One region of the Zhaonella formicivorans genome, then DNA from elsewhere that is predicted to be linked to it. Evidence: riboswitches for the same ligand, from Rfam matches in the RefSeq annotation. Region 1 holds a riboswitch; the other holds the start of a gene.
The links. Region 1 has a riboswitch for cyclic di-GMP ahead of EYS13_RS03405 (type II secretion system F family protein). Riboswitches for the same ligand answer to the same signal wherever they lie in the genome.
Positions count from the first base shown of each region.

Region 2: another riboswitch for cyclic di-GMP. It lies ahead of EYS13_RS07190 (helix-turn-helix domain-containing protein); the one in region 1 lies ahead of EYS13_RS03405 (type II secretion system F family protein).

Region 1 covers NZ_CP085524.1:706,645-714,383, reverse strand. Annotated here, with positions in the region: gene EYS13_RS03435 (pilus assembly PilX family protein) at 1-931, opposite strand, end outside; gene EYS13_RS03430 (PulJ/GspJ family protein) at 948-1,424, opposite strand; gene EYS13_RS03425 (type IV pilus modification PilV family protein) at 1,421-1,801, opposite strand; gene EYS13_RS03420 (prepilin-type N-terminal cleavage/methylation domain-containing protein) at 1,782-2,258, opposite strand; gene EYS13_RS03415 (prepilin peptidase) at 2,392-3,135, opposite strand; gene EYS13_RS03410 (type II secretion system protein GspG) at 3,241-3,630, opposite strand; gene EYS13_RS03405 (type II secretion system F family protein) at 3,659-4,864, opposite strand; cyclic di-GMP riboswitch class I at 4,930-5,015, opposite strand; gene EYS13_RS03400 (type IV pilus twitching motility protein PilT) at 5,107-6,162, opposite strand; gene gspE (type II secretion system ATPase GspE) at 6,173-7,739, opposite strand, start outside.
Region 2 covers NZ_CP085524.1:1,441,688-1,449,426, forward strand. Annotated here, with positions in the region: gene addB (helicase-exonuclease AddAB subunit AddB) at 1-1,423, opposite strand, end outside; gene EYS13_RS07190 (helix-turn-helix domain-containing protein) at 1,596-2,213, opposite strand; cyclic di-GMP riboswitch class I at 2,226-2,309, opposite strand; gene EYS13_RS07195 (CBS domain-containing protein) at 2,381-2,842, opposite strand; gene EYS13_RS07200 (carboxymuconolactone decarboxylase family protein) at 2,999-3,292, shown strand; gene EYS13_RS07205 (ABC transporter ATP-binding protein) at 3,521-4,315, opposite strand; gene EYS13_RS07210 (ABC transporter permease) at 4,308-5,210, opposite strand; gene EYS13_RS07215 (ABC transporter substrate-binding protein) at 5,234-6,232, opposite strand; gene EYS13_RS07220 (ABC transporter ATP-binding protein) at 6,530-7,312, opposite strand; gene EYS13_RS07225 (ABC transporter permease) at 7,305-7,739, opposite strand, start outside.

The sequences.
Region 1 (7,739 bases):
TCGTCTTTCCCTGGACTGTGGAATTTCTAATTACAACGTTGTTGCTAATAGTGATGGAATCGGAAATTAAGTTGACATTATTCAGCTCCGTCTTCTGGCCGACCGATATACTACCGGAGCTCCCGGTTAGATCAAAAGTTATACCGCTATATTTATGATTCGTAGGCAAGGATAAATAAGTACATTCAATATATACCCCATTGAGTTCCAGGCCCTTGTCAAGAATAACGGTATCGGCTTGATAATATTTAGCTCCTGTTGCAAACTTATCAGCATCGTTCACATATCCATATACAACAGGAGTACCTAAATCACCTGGTTTTTGCCAAGCGGGAATTTCCTGTAACTCCGGAAATTCCGGTAAAGCCAAATCCTCATCAACAATCAACTTATCCTGATAAATAGGCGCAACCCATTGTTCCCGATTTGAATAAATCAGTCCGTCGATGTTAACGTTATTGCCTATCGTTATGCCAACCCCGGTGCTGATATCCCCGTCGATCTCAATGTTATTGCCTAAAGTAAACCAACCGTTTGAACCTTGAAAGGAGGTTATGGCGCTTTTAAGAGCGGACTGGGCAATAACTTTAACTTTTTCCGTTACAGTCCTTTTTGTTTCCCCCACTCTTCCCACTGAAGTCAAAGTAGCTATGTTTCCCGACCAGTCTAAATTAACAACTGCTGTGCCAGCCCCAATAGTTTTGTTAATTATTTCTCCCTCTGGCGCATCCGGGTTGTCCAGAAGCACACTAACCGCTTCTGCTATTCCTGCTTCCGCAATATAAAAAGCTTGTGTCGATTTGAGATGATTATTGGAAATTTTGCCCTCGCTGGTAGCCATAGATAAAACTCCAAGGCCAAGGGTCAGCACAATGAGCACTGCCATGATGGCAGCTATGAAAGCAGAACCTCTGGAATTATCAAGGTACATTATTCCGCTCCCGTTATCATTTATTTCTTAAAGCAAATGAATTTTTTAATACCAATGTTTTACCCTCAGGGCTTTTGGCAGCCAAGGTAACTTCAACAAAATAGTTTTCAATTTTTACTGTAAAGTCATCCAGATAACTGGCTAAAGGCTGGTTTTGGGTATCTTTCCATAACTGCTTGCCCCTTAATCCTGAGGGGCCGTAAATATTTTCACTTTCCAGACCGTATTTCACCGTTTTGCCGTAAACACTCAGTGTCAGCTGTTTTAAATTTTGATTAAATGCAGCCGACTGAGCTGCCCTTAAATCTCGTCCGATAGTTTCCATGGCAACCCGCATATGCTGTAATTGCTCCAGGCGTGAATCATATTTTTTAAACAACTGTAACCCCGAATCTAAAAGGCCGTATAAGGAAATTATGATCAAGCCAAATATGGTCATGGTTACCAGCAATTCCACAAAGGTCAACCCTTTTTCGTTTTGAATCACCTTCATGGGTATTCTACCACCTTTGTAGTCAAGCTAACTTTTTTTTGCTTCCCATGAAAAGTATATGAAACAGCAACCTGAATTTCCTGCAAATTTCCGGAAGGAACCCCAATATAAGTGCTGACAGTATACCCGTTTATTTGTTCGCTTTTGGCTTCCGGTGTTAAAAAAGCTTTGTTCTGGTAATAATCGGCCAGTAGCTCTTCCATCTTTCCTTGACTTAAATACAGTGCATGTAATTCCATTTCACCTTGTTGCTGTGATTTGACTGCGAAATCAAACATTGAAAACATTGGAATTAATGCCACGGACATAATTATAACCGCTATCATCAATTCAACGAGGGTAAAACCCCTTTCTTCTTTAAGTACTTGGCGGAACATCGCTGGTTCTCACCCTTCCAACTTGGTCAACAATTATATACATCCTGTCTCCTCTGCTGTTTTCCAGCCGAACATGTCCCGCATTAGCTGCGCCAAGAGTATTAAAGACAAGCATCTGATTTGCAAAGCTTGTATAAGCCAGGATAATTCCATCTTCCAAACGTTCGGTAGCATAAATTTCCGAAGGGGAAAACCTGATTGTATAAGAGTTTGGCAGAGCCAAGCTGTTATACCTGCGAAACAAAACAGTGACACTTTGCTCCCTGGAAATGGCTAATTGTTGAGCTTCACGCAAATGAACGGTCATAGTTCTGACCGCTGCTATCAGCCTCTGGCGGGCAACAACACTTTCCACAGCAGGTGAAGCCACAGTAGAGAACAAGCCAATCAAAACTACCACTATCATGATTTCCAGGAACGTGTACCCCTGTTCTTGTTTTACCGGGAAGCTAGACATCTTAATCGACCTCTTATAAGCCAATTCGACAACTTCTTAATTATTTCCTGCACTTCCGGAAAGCCAGGTAAATTTTGCCTTATAAGTTTGTAGCTGCTTTCATGTTAGTCTCAAGGAAGATAATACAAATTAGTTATAAAGCATTTAAATAGCAAGTTAAAATATTTCCGCCATACAGCATGGAAATCATTGCAGCAATGCTTAAAAAAACTCCAAAAGGCAGAGGGTCCTTCCTGCTTTTTTTGCCCAGAATTATTAACCAAATTCCTGTAACGGAAGCCAGCAAAGCGCCTAAAAAGAGGGTAAGCAGCACCCCTTGCCAGCCAAGGTAAAACCCCAGCAGGGCAGCCAGCTTGATGTCGCCGCCCCCCATGCCCCCTTTACTGAGCACAGCCAAAAGATAAAGTATGCTTCCCCCGGCCAAAAAGCCTAAGAAAATATCCTTCCAATCCAAATGCCGGAAAAAGATATGTAATCCCGCACCCAAAACAAAACCGGCAATAATTACCTTGTTGGGAATGAGGTAATGTTCCAGATCAGTGAAACCAACGACAACTAAAATAGAAGTTAATGTTAAATAAGGAATAAGTTCAGCTGATAAACCCTTAACAGCCAAGAGCGAAACAAACAGGGAACCTGTTAACAGCTCGACTATAAGATATTTGGGAGATACTGTTGCCCCGCAGTAGCGGCATCTGCCCCGTAACAGCAGCCAGCTAAGCACCGGCACCAAATCCCAGGGCTTAAGCCTCACTCCGCAGCTTTCGCAGCGGGAAGACGGTGCAACAATAGATTCGCCTCTGGGAATACGATTTATGCAGACGTTAAGGAAGCTGCCGATGATTAGGCCAAAGAAGAAGGTAAATAAATAAAGCATTTGACACCTCAAGTTAACTTAGCATATAGAGTAAGGCAGGGCTTTTGCCCTGCCGTAAATCATATATATATATATAATATACGTATATTATATATATATATAAGTTTATAAGTCTCTAGAATTTATATCACCAGCTTCTCCATTATCATCATCTTCATCTGATCCTTTGGAATATAAGTTATAACTTCCAGAGCTGATAGAATATACATAATCATTATCCCAAGGATCTTTTGGCAGTCGTTTAATATATTTACCTGTCACCAAATCATTAAGACTATTTGGGTAAAAGTTATTTTCAGCATAGTATACAGCCAAAGCACTTTCCAGAGTTCTAAGATCTGCTTTCGCCTTGCTCACCTTAGCCTTATCTGAGGAATTCGAAAAAGCCGGAACCGCAATGGCCGCTAAAATACCAATGATTACAACTACCACCATTAGCTCAATCAAAGTAAAGCCCTTCTCATCCTTCAGCAGCTTCCTAAACCATTTCAGCATGGTTTCACCTCCTTTCCCGGTTTCCCACTTAAATAGAACCAATAATCTTAAACATCGGCAACAGGATTGCCAAAATGATGAAACCAACTATACCGCCTAAAAAGAGGATCATCAGCGGTTCGATAATGCTGGAGAGCCTGCTGACCATGTTGTCCACTTCCCCGTCATAGAAGTCGCTGAGTTTCTCCAGCAAGCTGTCCAGCACCCCCGTTTCCTCCCCTATAGCGATCATTTGAATTACCATGGGAGGAAATACTCCGCATTCGGCCAGGGGCCCAGCCATACCCCCGCCATCCCTGATGTTGACCTGAGCCTTGCTAATTCCCTCAGCAACAACCCTGTTACCCGCAGTGCGCTTAACAACCTCAAGAGCCTGGAGAATAGGAACGCCACCTTTTAACAAAGTCCCTAATGTTCGGGCAAAGCGGGAAATGATCACCTTCTGGGTTAAAGCGCCCAATACAGGCGCTTTAAGGGTGAATTTATCCCAAACTGTTCTGCCCCGCTCGGTTGCTAAGCTTTTTTTTACTCCAACGGCAAAAAGTGTTATGGACAATAAGCCAAGATACCAGAAGGTGCGCAAGAAAGCGCTTATGCCCAGAATCACCTTGGTCAAAAAAGGCATTTCCACTCCTAAATTTGTTAAAATCCCTTGAAAGGCAGGTAAAACAAATGTTAAAAGAAAAATCACCGCCAATAATGCCACACATAGCACTACCACCGGATAAGTCATGGCAGACCTTACTTTTTCCCGCATAGCGTGCTCTTTTTCAAAATGAACAGCCAGTCTTGAGAGCACCTCGTCCAACACGCCGCCAACCTCCCCAGCCTCCACCATATTGACCATCAGGTCAGGGATTAACTTAGGATGGGCCCGGAAAGCATCAGCCAGGGTTTCGCCCTTTTGCAAATCCTGGGCAACCTGCCCTATTACCTGGCGCAATGTTCTGTTCTCTGTCTGCTCCTTTAAAATCAGCAATGAGGTTAAAACGGGCAAGCCGGCGTTAATCATGGTGGAAAACTGGCGGCAAAACACCGCCATATGCCGGCCCGGGATTTTTTCCTGTCTGATTGTCCGCCAGGTAATGGATGAGGCTCGCGCTTCGTGGATTGCAGTGATAAATAGTTTCTGCTCCCGGAGCCTCTCCACTGCGGCTTCCCTGTTCTCCGCCTCCAGGAGGCCTTTCACCTGCTGTCCCGATAAATCCCTGGCGCGGTAACTATAAGTTGGCACTACTAAACACTTCCTAAAGCTGAAGAGTACGCAAAAAGCCGGGTACCGGGTTACATGATTAAACCTTCGGCAGCCCGGCTACCATAGACTGTTTGTCTGTAGGTCCGCAGCTTTGCGTCCCTGCCTTTCGACAGGTTTGCCTAATATTTGGGGATCAACACATTATTTGGCTGTGCAGACTATATATTCGCCTTCATGTCTAAAATTCCTTTTTATGCCCGTACATTTTTTATTACAACCCTTTAGTCCAGCATTATATTCACGTTGGCTGGGTCGCTGCCGCGTAAGTATACCTCCTCGCGACCGATTATACCTGCCTGGTAAAGGTTTTTTAATGCCATATCCATTGTTTGCATCCCGTATTTCATTCCGGTCTGAATGCTGGAGTAAATCTGGTGGGTTTTCCCATCCCTGATCAGGTTGCGCACAGCCGGCGTAGCTATGAGTACCTCCACTGCAGCCACCCGCCCGGGACAGTCTACGCGCGGGAGCAGCTGCTGGGAGATAATTCCCTGGAGTGTTTCTGCCAGCTGCACCCGGACTTGGTACTGCTGGTGAGGCGGAAAAGCATCGATAATCCGGTCAATGGTCTGGGCAGCGCTTCCAGTATGTAATGTGGCAAAAACCAGGTGGCCCGTTTCGGCTGCGGTAAGGGCAGTAGCAATAGTTTCTAAATCGCGCATCTCCCCCACCATAATAACATCAGGGTCCTGGCGCAGCGCAGCCCTGAGGGCCGTAGCAAAGCTTTTGGAATCGGAACCGATTTCCCGCTGGTTTACTATGCTTTTTTTGTGCTGGTGCATGTACTCGATCGGGTCCTCCAAAGTGATAATATGGCAGCTGCGCTCAGAATTGATCCTGTCAACCATTGCCGCCAAGGTGGTGGATTTGCCGCTCCCGGTGGGCCCTGTTACCAGCACCAAGCCCTTATTCTTTTTGGTCAAGTCCACAAGTACGGCAGGCAGATTTAGCTCCTCTAGGGCAGGTACTTCAGCATTAATCAGTCTTAACACCATGCTGACGGTGCCCCGTTGGTAAAATGCATTCACCCGGAACCTTCCCAAACCGTGAACAGAGTAAGCAAAATCCAATTCTCCGTTTTGGGCCAAAATCTTAAACTTCTCTTCATCTAGAATTTCTTTTACTAACCCTTCGGTGTGTTCGGGCAATAAAATACCATAACTTTGCTGGGGCTGTAAATCGCCGTTAATCCGGAACACCGGCGGCTTTCCTACAGTCAAATGTACATCAGAAGCCTTAAACTTAACTGCCTGATTTAACAAATCATCAATGGGCATTTTTTCCCTCCTACCAGCTTGCCGTTTCGCTGTAAGCAACCCGCATTACTTCCTCCACTGTAGTCAGCCCGCACAACACTTTTTGTACGCCATCCTCCTTTAAAGTCACCATGCCCTGTTTTACCGCTTGCTGCTTAATAGTTTCCGCCGGCGCCTTTTCCATAATCAGCTCCCGAATTTCCCTGGTAACATGCAGTACCTCATGTATTGCCATGCGCCCTTTATAGCCCGTATTACCGCACTCCCGACAGCCAACGCCTTTAAAAATGGTCAAGTCTCCTTCCGGCTTTGCCAAAAACAGCCTTTCCGCCGCACCGGGTGGGACTTGATATGCCTTTTTACATTTTGGACAAATTACGCGCACTAACCGCTGGGCTACTACACCTGCCACAGAGGAAGCCACCAAAAATGGCTCCGCTCCAATATCAATCAGGCGCGGTAAGGCTCCGGCGGCATCGTTGGTGTGCAAAGTGCTGAACACTAAGTGACCGGTAGTTGCAGCCCGCACTGCAATATCAGCCGTTTCTCCGTCCCTGATTTCACCCACCATAATTACATCAGGATCTTGGCGAAGGATGGAACGCAAGCCGGTGGCAAATGTAAGCCCGGCTTTGGTATTGACCCCGATCTGGTTGATTCCTTCTAAAACATATTCAACCGGATCTTCAATTGTAACTATATTCTTTTCGGCAGTGTTGATTTCGTTTAGAGTAGCGTAGAGGGTTGTTGTCTTACCGCTCCCGGTGGGCCCGGTGACCAGGATCATGCCATAGGCAATATTGATTAGGTTAATGTACGCGTTCAACAGTTCCGGCCTAAATCCCAACTTGTTCAAACTTATTAACTGGCTGGATTTATCCAGAATACGCATGACAATTTTTTCACCGAAAATGGTTGGCAGAGAAGAAACCCGCAGGTCGATCTCCCTGCCTTCAACCTTAAGCTGTATCCGCCCATCCTGTGGGACCCTTTTTTCTGCAATATCCATCTCGGCCATAATTTTCACTCTGGAGACTATAGAGGCGGCGGAGTTTTTAGGCAGTGCCATGTTTTCGCGCAGCAAGCCGTCCACTCTAAACCTCACCCGCACCTTATCTTCCTGAGGCTCGAGATGAATGTCGCTGGCTCTTGTTTTTATAGCCTGCTGAATTATGGAGTTGACAACACGCACTACCGGTGCCTCGTTTCCGTCTGAGGCCCCTTCCCCTAACTGGACCAGTTCCGGTCTTTCCACCACTTGGCTTATTTCCAATTCCTGTAATACTTTATCAGCCAAATCCTGCAGCCCATAGTACTCTGCTAAAGCCCTGGTTATCTCCTCTTCAGTAGCAATAGCCGGCTCAATTTCATAACCGGTTGTAAGCCTGATATCATCAAGAGCCACCACGTTGAGAGGATCTACCATAGCCACCGTTAAATAACCATCATTCAGTTTAACGGGTATGGCATTATACCTTCTGGCTATGGACTCCGGCAACAACCTGACTACGTTTAACTCCAAGCTCAGCTCACTAAGTTTGATTTGCGGAATACCCAGCTGAAACTCCAAGACGTTAATAATATCCTGTTCCGTTACA
Region 2 (7,739 bases), 740 kb from region 1:
CAGCCACTGTCCTTGCCTCATTGATCAGTGCCAATTCCTGCTCTTCCCAGGGGGTCAGTTCCGTTTCCTCCCCCACAGTATATTGCCGACGGTAGCTCCAGGGCTTACCATCAGTCCAGCTTTTCCCTCTCAGACCATGGGCCAAGCAATAGTTTTCCAGAAGGTCAACCTTTTCCCTGGAGAGAGGGACTAAATCGGTTTTCAGATATCTGAAGACCGGCTCGTAATTCCAATTGGTCTCAATCACTTCCAAAGCGGAGCGAATTAACTCCACCAGCGGATGGTGGAGTACCGTCTTCTTGCGGTCGATAAAAAATGGAATGCCGTGGTCGGTAAAAACGGTGGCGATTAATTGCTCGTAAGGTTCCAAATCCCTTAAGATCACAGCTATTTCCCGCCAGCGCAAGCCTTGCTCCCGGCTCAGCCTGGCAATCTCTCTGGCAACCCCTTCCACTTCCGCCCGGCGGTTAGCGGCAGCTACTAATTTTATGCGCGAAGTTTGGCCTCGATAAGGAGCGGCAGGGCGCTGAAAAAAGTACTTTTCCAGGTAGGCCAACTCCTCTGCCTCCCGGAAGCGGTAAGGTACGGCAGCAGCAAGCACCACTGGCTCCCTGACTGTTACCCCTAACCGTCGGGCTAAGGACTCCACTTTAAATAAGGTTTCCTTAGTAGGATAAAACAGTTCTGTTTCATTAGGCTTTTGAGAGCTGCCCTTAGGTTCCAAGCAAAGGGTTATCTTCACTTCTCCGGCAACCTGCAGAAGCTTTTCCAATACTTTGTATTCCTGGGGCGTAAAGCCTGAAAAACCGTCCAGCCAGATTTTGGCGTCCTGCACAGTAGGGGACTTTTCTAGGCGTTCAGCCAAGAGCAGCAGGTAGTCATCGGGGTCCAGGTATTGTGAGGCCAGGTATTCCTCTAATTTCTGGTAAAGCAAATAAAGGTCTTGTAGTTTCACGCCAAGCAAACCGTGAGCAGCCAGCAGGCCGGAATCCAAAATCCCTTTAATAGTCGCAGGAGTAAGGCAATAGGCTTTTAATTCAGACAGGGCAGCGGCCAGGCTATCAATAAAACCCGGCTGGTCAGCCGCGCGGTAAAAAAGCTGCAGCTTATCTTTATGCTGCTCCACAAGCCCCCGGAGCGCCATCCTTTTTCCCAAGTCATCCAGCAGTACCCGGGCCGATCCACCTACTTCCTGGAGCACACGCCAGGCTAACCGTTGAAAGCTCAGGACCTGGGCCCGCATAATCCCCCCCAAACCAGGGGTAGAGGCTAATGCCAGTTCATTTTGAAAGGTGGCTTGTTCCGGGACGAGGAGAATTAAAGGCTGGCTTACCTCTGCCTGCTGCAATTCCCACCTGATATCCTCCCAGCAGGTATGGGTTTTGCCCGAACCGGCCCGCCCGAGAATAAACTGTAAGCTCAATGTTTCCCCTCCTCGGCGCATATTTTCAAAAAACCTTTAGTGCATGCTGACAATAAATACTCATCATATACCCTGAAAATCTTAACCCTTGTGTCCGCTCCTTCTTTTGACGAGCCATATAGAGCTCTGAACCAAAAATAATCCTCCCCTCTGCAACAAGGGGAGGTGGCTGTTAAATATTATTTTCCATCAAAAATCTTTCCAATTCAGTTTTAGCCACAATATATGACCTGCCGGGTTTTTTGGCGGACAACTTACCTTTATGGATCAGATTCAATACTTTTTGATAAGCATTTTTTGTAGTGAAGCCCAGCAGTTCTGCAGCCCTTACGGTAGACAAATACTCTTCGTCATCAAGCGCCGCCATGTTCACCGGATGGGTATTTTGCCCAGTGTATTCCACAGGCAGGAGTCCTGCCTGCTTTAGTTCTCTGACCAAACCGAGTATAGTATCTACCTTGGCGTTGATGGTGGTTTGATTTTCCGCTATTTCCCGCAAAACTTCTTTCAACTGCTCTAAACTCTCCGTTTGTTTTTCCGGCTCTTGTGGTCTGCCTTCTTGCCGTCTCCGGGCTGCCCTGTTTGCCTCATTGTAAATAGCGGCTGTTTTCCTGCTGCTGCCCCCAGTCACCACCCCCACCGGCTCCCAGGGATCAAAGATAACCTGGGTATAGCCACATTTGGCACAAGAAAAATAAGCGTTATTAAAACTGCGGAAGCGGTAAATGAGGTAATCGCCTTTACAGGAAGGGCAATTGCCGTAAAACTTCTTTTTCTTGACGGGAAACATCGTAATTCTCCTTTCGGCAGCTGGCTGCCATAGCTTTCAGCTTTAGGCCCTATAGCTTTGCGTCACCGGCTTTAGCCGGTTTTGCCTTTTCGTTGGTTACTATTTTACTTTGCTATTTTTGCAATAAATCCTCCTTTGCAGGCTTAACTTAGTTAAAATTTTTATTTTTATAAAAGCTCACAGCTATGTTCCGCTGTATTTTTACCCTCCTGTACTTGCTCATGACAATTGGCCAACAATTGGGCACAATACTCAATTATTTCGCTCCTGCGCACAATCCCGATAAAGATCCCCATATCATCCTCAACAGGTACAAAATTTTGTACCTTAGCCAAGCTAATTAGATCCAGCATTTCCGCATCAATCCGTACCGGTTTGTTTTCCATCCGGCGCGGCACTTCTTCTAAAGTGTATTTGTGAGCATTTTCAAAGCTCAGACCAGGTGTATTTTTTATCTTCCACAGCAGATCCCCTTCGGTTAGGGTCCCCACGTACCTGCCCTCCCGGTCGATAATGGGAACTGCTGTATAGCGGTGCCGCTCCATTCTTTCTAAAGCTTGCCTAATAGTTGATTGGGGCGTCAAATAAACTACTTCGTCTTTGGGCAAAAGAAAAAAGGCGATGTTCATGGTTGCATTTCCCTCCCAAAGTTATTATAGCTATCTTTGCGAAAATATCACAAGGAATATTTTTTCGCATTTAGGGTAGCAATATAAAGGAGGAAATCTTTTTAAAGAAAAGGATGGGGTAAATTGGACACCATAGAAGAAAACCTGAAATACTTTATGGATAAGCATGGGAAAATATACGAAGCTTACGAGGACTACGGCAAACTGGTCCATTATGAAGGAGGGCCATTGGACGAAAAGACCCGCTGGCTAATCAAAGTAGCGTTGTCAACCGCCTGTCAGTACGAATATGCCTTACGCACCCATATCATTAAAGCAATTAAAAGCGGGTGCACTAGGGAAGAAATTGAACACGCCATCATGCTGGTGGCACCTACGGCAGGATTTCCCAAGACCATGGAAGGGTTTCTAATTTTGAGGCAGGAGATGGGGGAAACACTGTCTTCATAATCACCTGCATAATTAAAAAACTGACCCCCTATCCTACAAGGATAGTAAGAGCCAGCTTATGAACACTTCTCAAATGTATTATTTGCTCTGGACAAGCTCGCACACCGTTAGCGGCTGCAAAGCCTTCGGCCTAGGGCGAAACCTGTCCCGCTCCATAATACATTCGAGCACATAATAGTTTGTTGACAGCCCGACACTCAAGCCTTATAAAGCAGGGAGGTGTTTTAGCTATGCCAACAGCAAACGGTCGTTGACCATAGCGCTTCCACTGGTCCGTTCAAACAACTTCAGCAAATCGTCAACTTGCAATTTTTTCTTTTCAGAGGAATCTATATCCAGTATAATTTTGCCTTCGTGCATCATGATGGTGCGGTTTCCGTATTTCAGAGCATCCCGCATATTATGGGTTACCATAAGAGTCGTTAAAGAGTCGGTTTTGACAATTTTATCTGTGAGGTCAAGGACCTTTTGCGCTGTTTTGGGGTCGAGAGCTGCTGTATGTTCATCCAAAAGCAGCAGTTTCGGCTTGTTAATGGTGGCCATTAGCAGTGTCAAAGCCTGGCGCTGTCCACCGGACAGGAGTCCCACTTTTGCTCTGAGCCTGTTTTCCAGGCCCAGTTCCAGCTTGGCCAGCTGTTCCTTGAAAAAATGCTGCTCTTCTCTGGTAACACCCCATTTTAATCCCCGCTTTTTACCCCTGCGCAGTGCCATGGCCAGGTTCTCCTCAATAGTCATGGAAGCGGCAGTGCCCAGCATTGGGTCCTGAAAAACACGACCGATATATGCTGCCCTGCGGTGTTCCGGCAATAAAGTAAGCACCGACCCATCGAGAGAAACAGAGCCTTGATCAGGTGGATAGACACCGGCGATAATATTCATCAGCGTCGACTTGCCGGCACCGTTGCCGCCGATAACAGTTACAAAGTCGCCCGCCTCCAGGTGCAGAGTAACACCGTCCAGGGCGATCTTTTCGTTGACACTCCCTTTGTTAAAGGTCTTTCTAACATCTTCCACCTTAAGCACTTTGCCCACTCCTTCCGGAAGCAATCAAGCCCTGCAGTTTATCCTTTAAAACAGGAGAAGCCAGAGCCAGCGCAACAATCAACGCCGTAAACAATCGCAGATCCGTGGGTGGCAGCCCCAGTTGGAGCACAATGGCTATTACCATCCTGTAAACAATGGAACCCAAAACAACTGCAATCAAAGTGCGTACCATTGTTTTATTCCCAAAGAGCACTTCGCCAATAATGATGGAAGCCAAACCAACAACGATTGTCCCAATGCCCATACCCACATCGGCAAAGTTCTGGTACTGGGCAACCAAAGCCCCGGAGAAAGCCACCAAAGCATTGCTGATCCCCAGCCCTGCCATCTTCATCACGTTGGTATTCACCCCGAGGCTGCGGATCATCTGCTGGTTATCACCGGTGGCCCGCATGGCAAACCCTATCTCCGTATTGAGGAATAACCAGAGCAGCAGGATAACTATGCTTGCGCTCGCGAGACCGATGACAAGCACTGCCCATTCCCCGGGCACCCCTAAACCAGTAAGCCTGCTGATTATGGTTTCCATCCGGAGCAAAGAGATATTAGCTTTGCCCATCACGCGTAAATTAACGGAGTATAGGGCAATCATGCTTAAAATACCCGACAAAAGGGGAGCAATTTTAAACTGGGTATGCAAAATCCCGGTAATTACACCTGCCACGGCCCCTGCAGCCAAAGCCACTATTGTCCCTAGCCAGGGATCATACCCCTCAAAAACAAGTCTGGCCGCTACAGCTGCCCCCAGGGCAAAACTGCCGTCTACTGTTAAATCAGCATAATCCAGGACCCGGAAAGTTACATAAACGCCCAGAACCATGATTGACCATAATAAGCCTTGTTCGAATGCTCCTGCGAAGATGCTCAAATCCATTCCTCTGTCACCTATTCGTTAATTTATTCAACAACCTGCGCCTTATCCAGTATTTCCTGTGGAATCGTCACGCCCATGCGCTCTGCTGCCTTTTTATTTACTACTATATCTATCGATTTCAGGCTTTCAATAGGCATACTTGCCGGGTCAGCACCTTTAATTACTTTTAAGGCCATTTCACCGGTTTGACGTCCAAGTTTGTAGTAATCAATTCCAATGGTAGCCAGGGCTCCGCCTTCTACCATACCTTTTTCACCCACAATTAAAGGCAGCTTGGCCGCTTCCGCAACAGATACCACACTGGCGATGGATGAAGCCACCACGTTATCAGTAGGGACATAGATGGCATCAACCTTGCCCACCAAAGATTGGGTCACCTGCATCACTTCCGCGCTGCCGGTTACAGTGGCTTCCACAATCTCCAAGCCAAGTCCGGCGGCTGCTTCTTTGGCAATTTCCACCTGCACCTCTGAATTGATTTCGCTGGAGTTATAAATAACTCCCACCTTCTTGGCGGCAGGCACAATTTTTTGCAACAGATCCAATTGCTCCTTTACCGGCGTCATATCAGTGGTACCGGTTACATTGGTGCCTGGCTCTTCATTGCTTTTAACCAGCTTGGCCGTCACCGGATCAGTAACAGCAGTAATCAGAATAGGTATCTTGTCTGTTTCGCCGGCCATGGCAATAGCAGATGGAGTTGCAATAGCAAACGCCATGTCCACCTTGTCAGTTACAAATTTCTGGGCAATAGTCTTGAGGTTGGACTGATCACCCTGGGCATTTTGGTAGTCAACTACTAAATTCTCGCCCTCTTTGTAGCCGTTTTCAGCCAGCACGTCAAGAAAACCCTGACGGGATGCATCCAAAGCGGGATGCTCAGCCACCTGAATAATCCCAAGTCTGAATTTCTCTCCCCCTTGGGCTTCCTTGTTGGCGTCGCCCGTCCCTTGGGAGCCGCATCCTACAGCGGCCAATGCTAAGGCCAACACCACAGTCAACAGCAAAGCAACTTTTTTCATCTCTCTTCTCCCTCCGTTTGATTCGGCAGGGTAGCAGTAAAGCAACAAAAAACACCCAGCATGGGTGTTTATAATCAGCATAACTCCCCACTACCGTTCTGCCGTCCTGCTATAAATTTATCTTGTACCTACCGTACTCACCTAGATTTTACTCTAACAGGACAAATGCTGTCAACGTAAACCCATTGGCAGTGTTGTTAATTTTAGAAAGCCCCCACTTGGAGGTGAACTGCCGTACTATAAAACAGCCCTCTGCCGTGGCTGATGGCAGAAAAATTCCCGCTAGTTCATAGCGGGTTAAATTACAAAATCTTCTATTTGTTCGGGTTTCAGGGAAAACTCCACAAAAATCTGTTCCCTGTTCCTGGTAAAATCATAACCGGTCCGGTCCCGCATCCGCCCCATGGGAACTGAGACAATGCTTTTTACCTTGCCCGGCAAAGGAGTCATTATCACGACCCGGTCAGCCAGGTAAACGGCTTCATCTATGTCGTGGGTGACAAAGATAATTGTCTTATTAGTCTCCTGCCAGATGCGGACAATCTCCTCCTGCATCTTGTAGCGGGTTATGGCATCAAGGGCACCAAAGGGTTCATCCATAAAAATGACATCAGGCTCCACAGCCAATGCCCGGGCAAGGGCCACTCTTTGTTTCATCCCACCCGAAAGTTCCCGGGGGTGATGGTAGGCAAATTGTTCCAACCCCACCAGCTGAATATACCGCCGAGCCACTTCTTCCCTTTCAGCCCGGGGCATTCCGGCAGACTCCAGTCCAAAAGCCACGTTGTCCAAAACGGTCCGCCAGGGAAAAAGCCCGTATTCCTGGAAAATGGTGATATGTTTTGGGTTGGGCTTAATGACTTTTTCGCCGTCGATGAGGATTTCCCCCGCCGATGGCTGGCTAAAGCCTGCCAGCATGCTGAGCAGCGTGGTTTTGCCGCACCCGCTGGGACCCAGCAGGCACACAAATTCCCCCTCATGGATATCCAGGTTTACTTTCGCCAGGGCCTGCTGTTTTTCGCCTCGGTTATTGATATAAAATTTTTCCGCATCTCTGATTTGTATCTTAACTTTATGCATCGCTTTCCACCCCTAGTCCCCACCGCTTGTTGACCCATCTTTCTCCCATGGTTATAAGCCTATCAATTATTAGGCCAAATAAACCGATAAAAATGATTCCGGTAATGACAAGCTCATAGCGGATGGTATTCCGGGCATCAACAATCAGAAACCCGAGGCCGGAACGGACTCCCATCATTTCACCCGCCACCAAGTGAATCCATGCCGAGCCAAGAGCAATATGTAAACCCACGGCAATATAAGGAAATGAAGCCGGGATCACGATTTTGCGCAAGATGTCCAGTTCCTTGGCACCGAAATTTCGGGCCACTTTCAGGTAAACCTGGTCCACGTTACGCACTGCCGCCACCGTAGCAAGCAGAATCGGGAAGAAGGCGGATATAAAGATGATGAATATGGGTGAAGCATCCACAGAAAACCATAATAC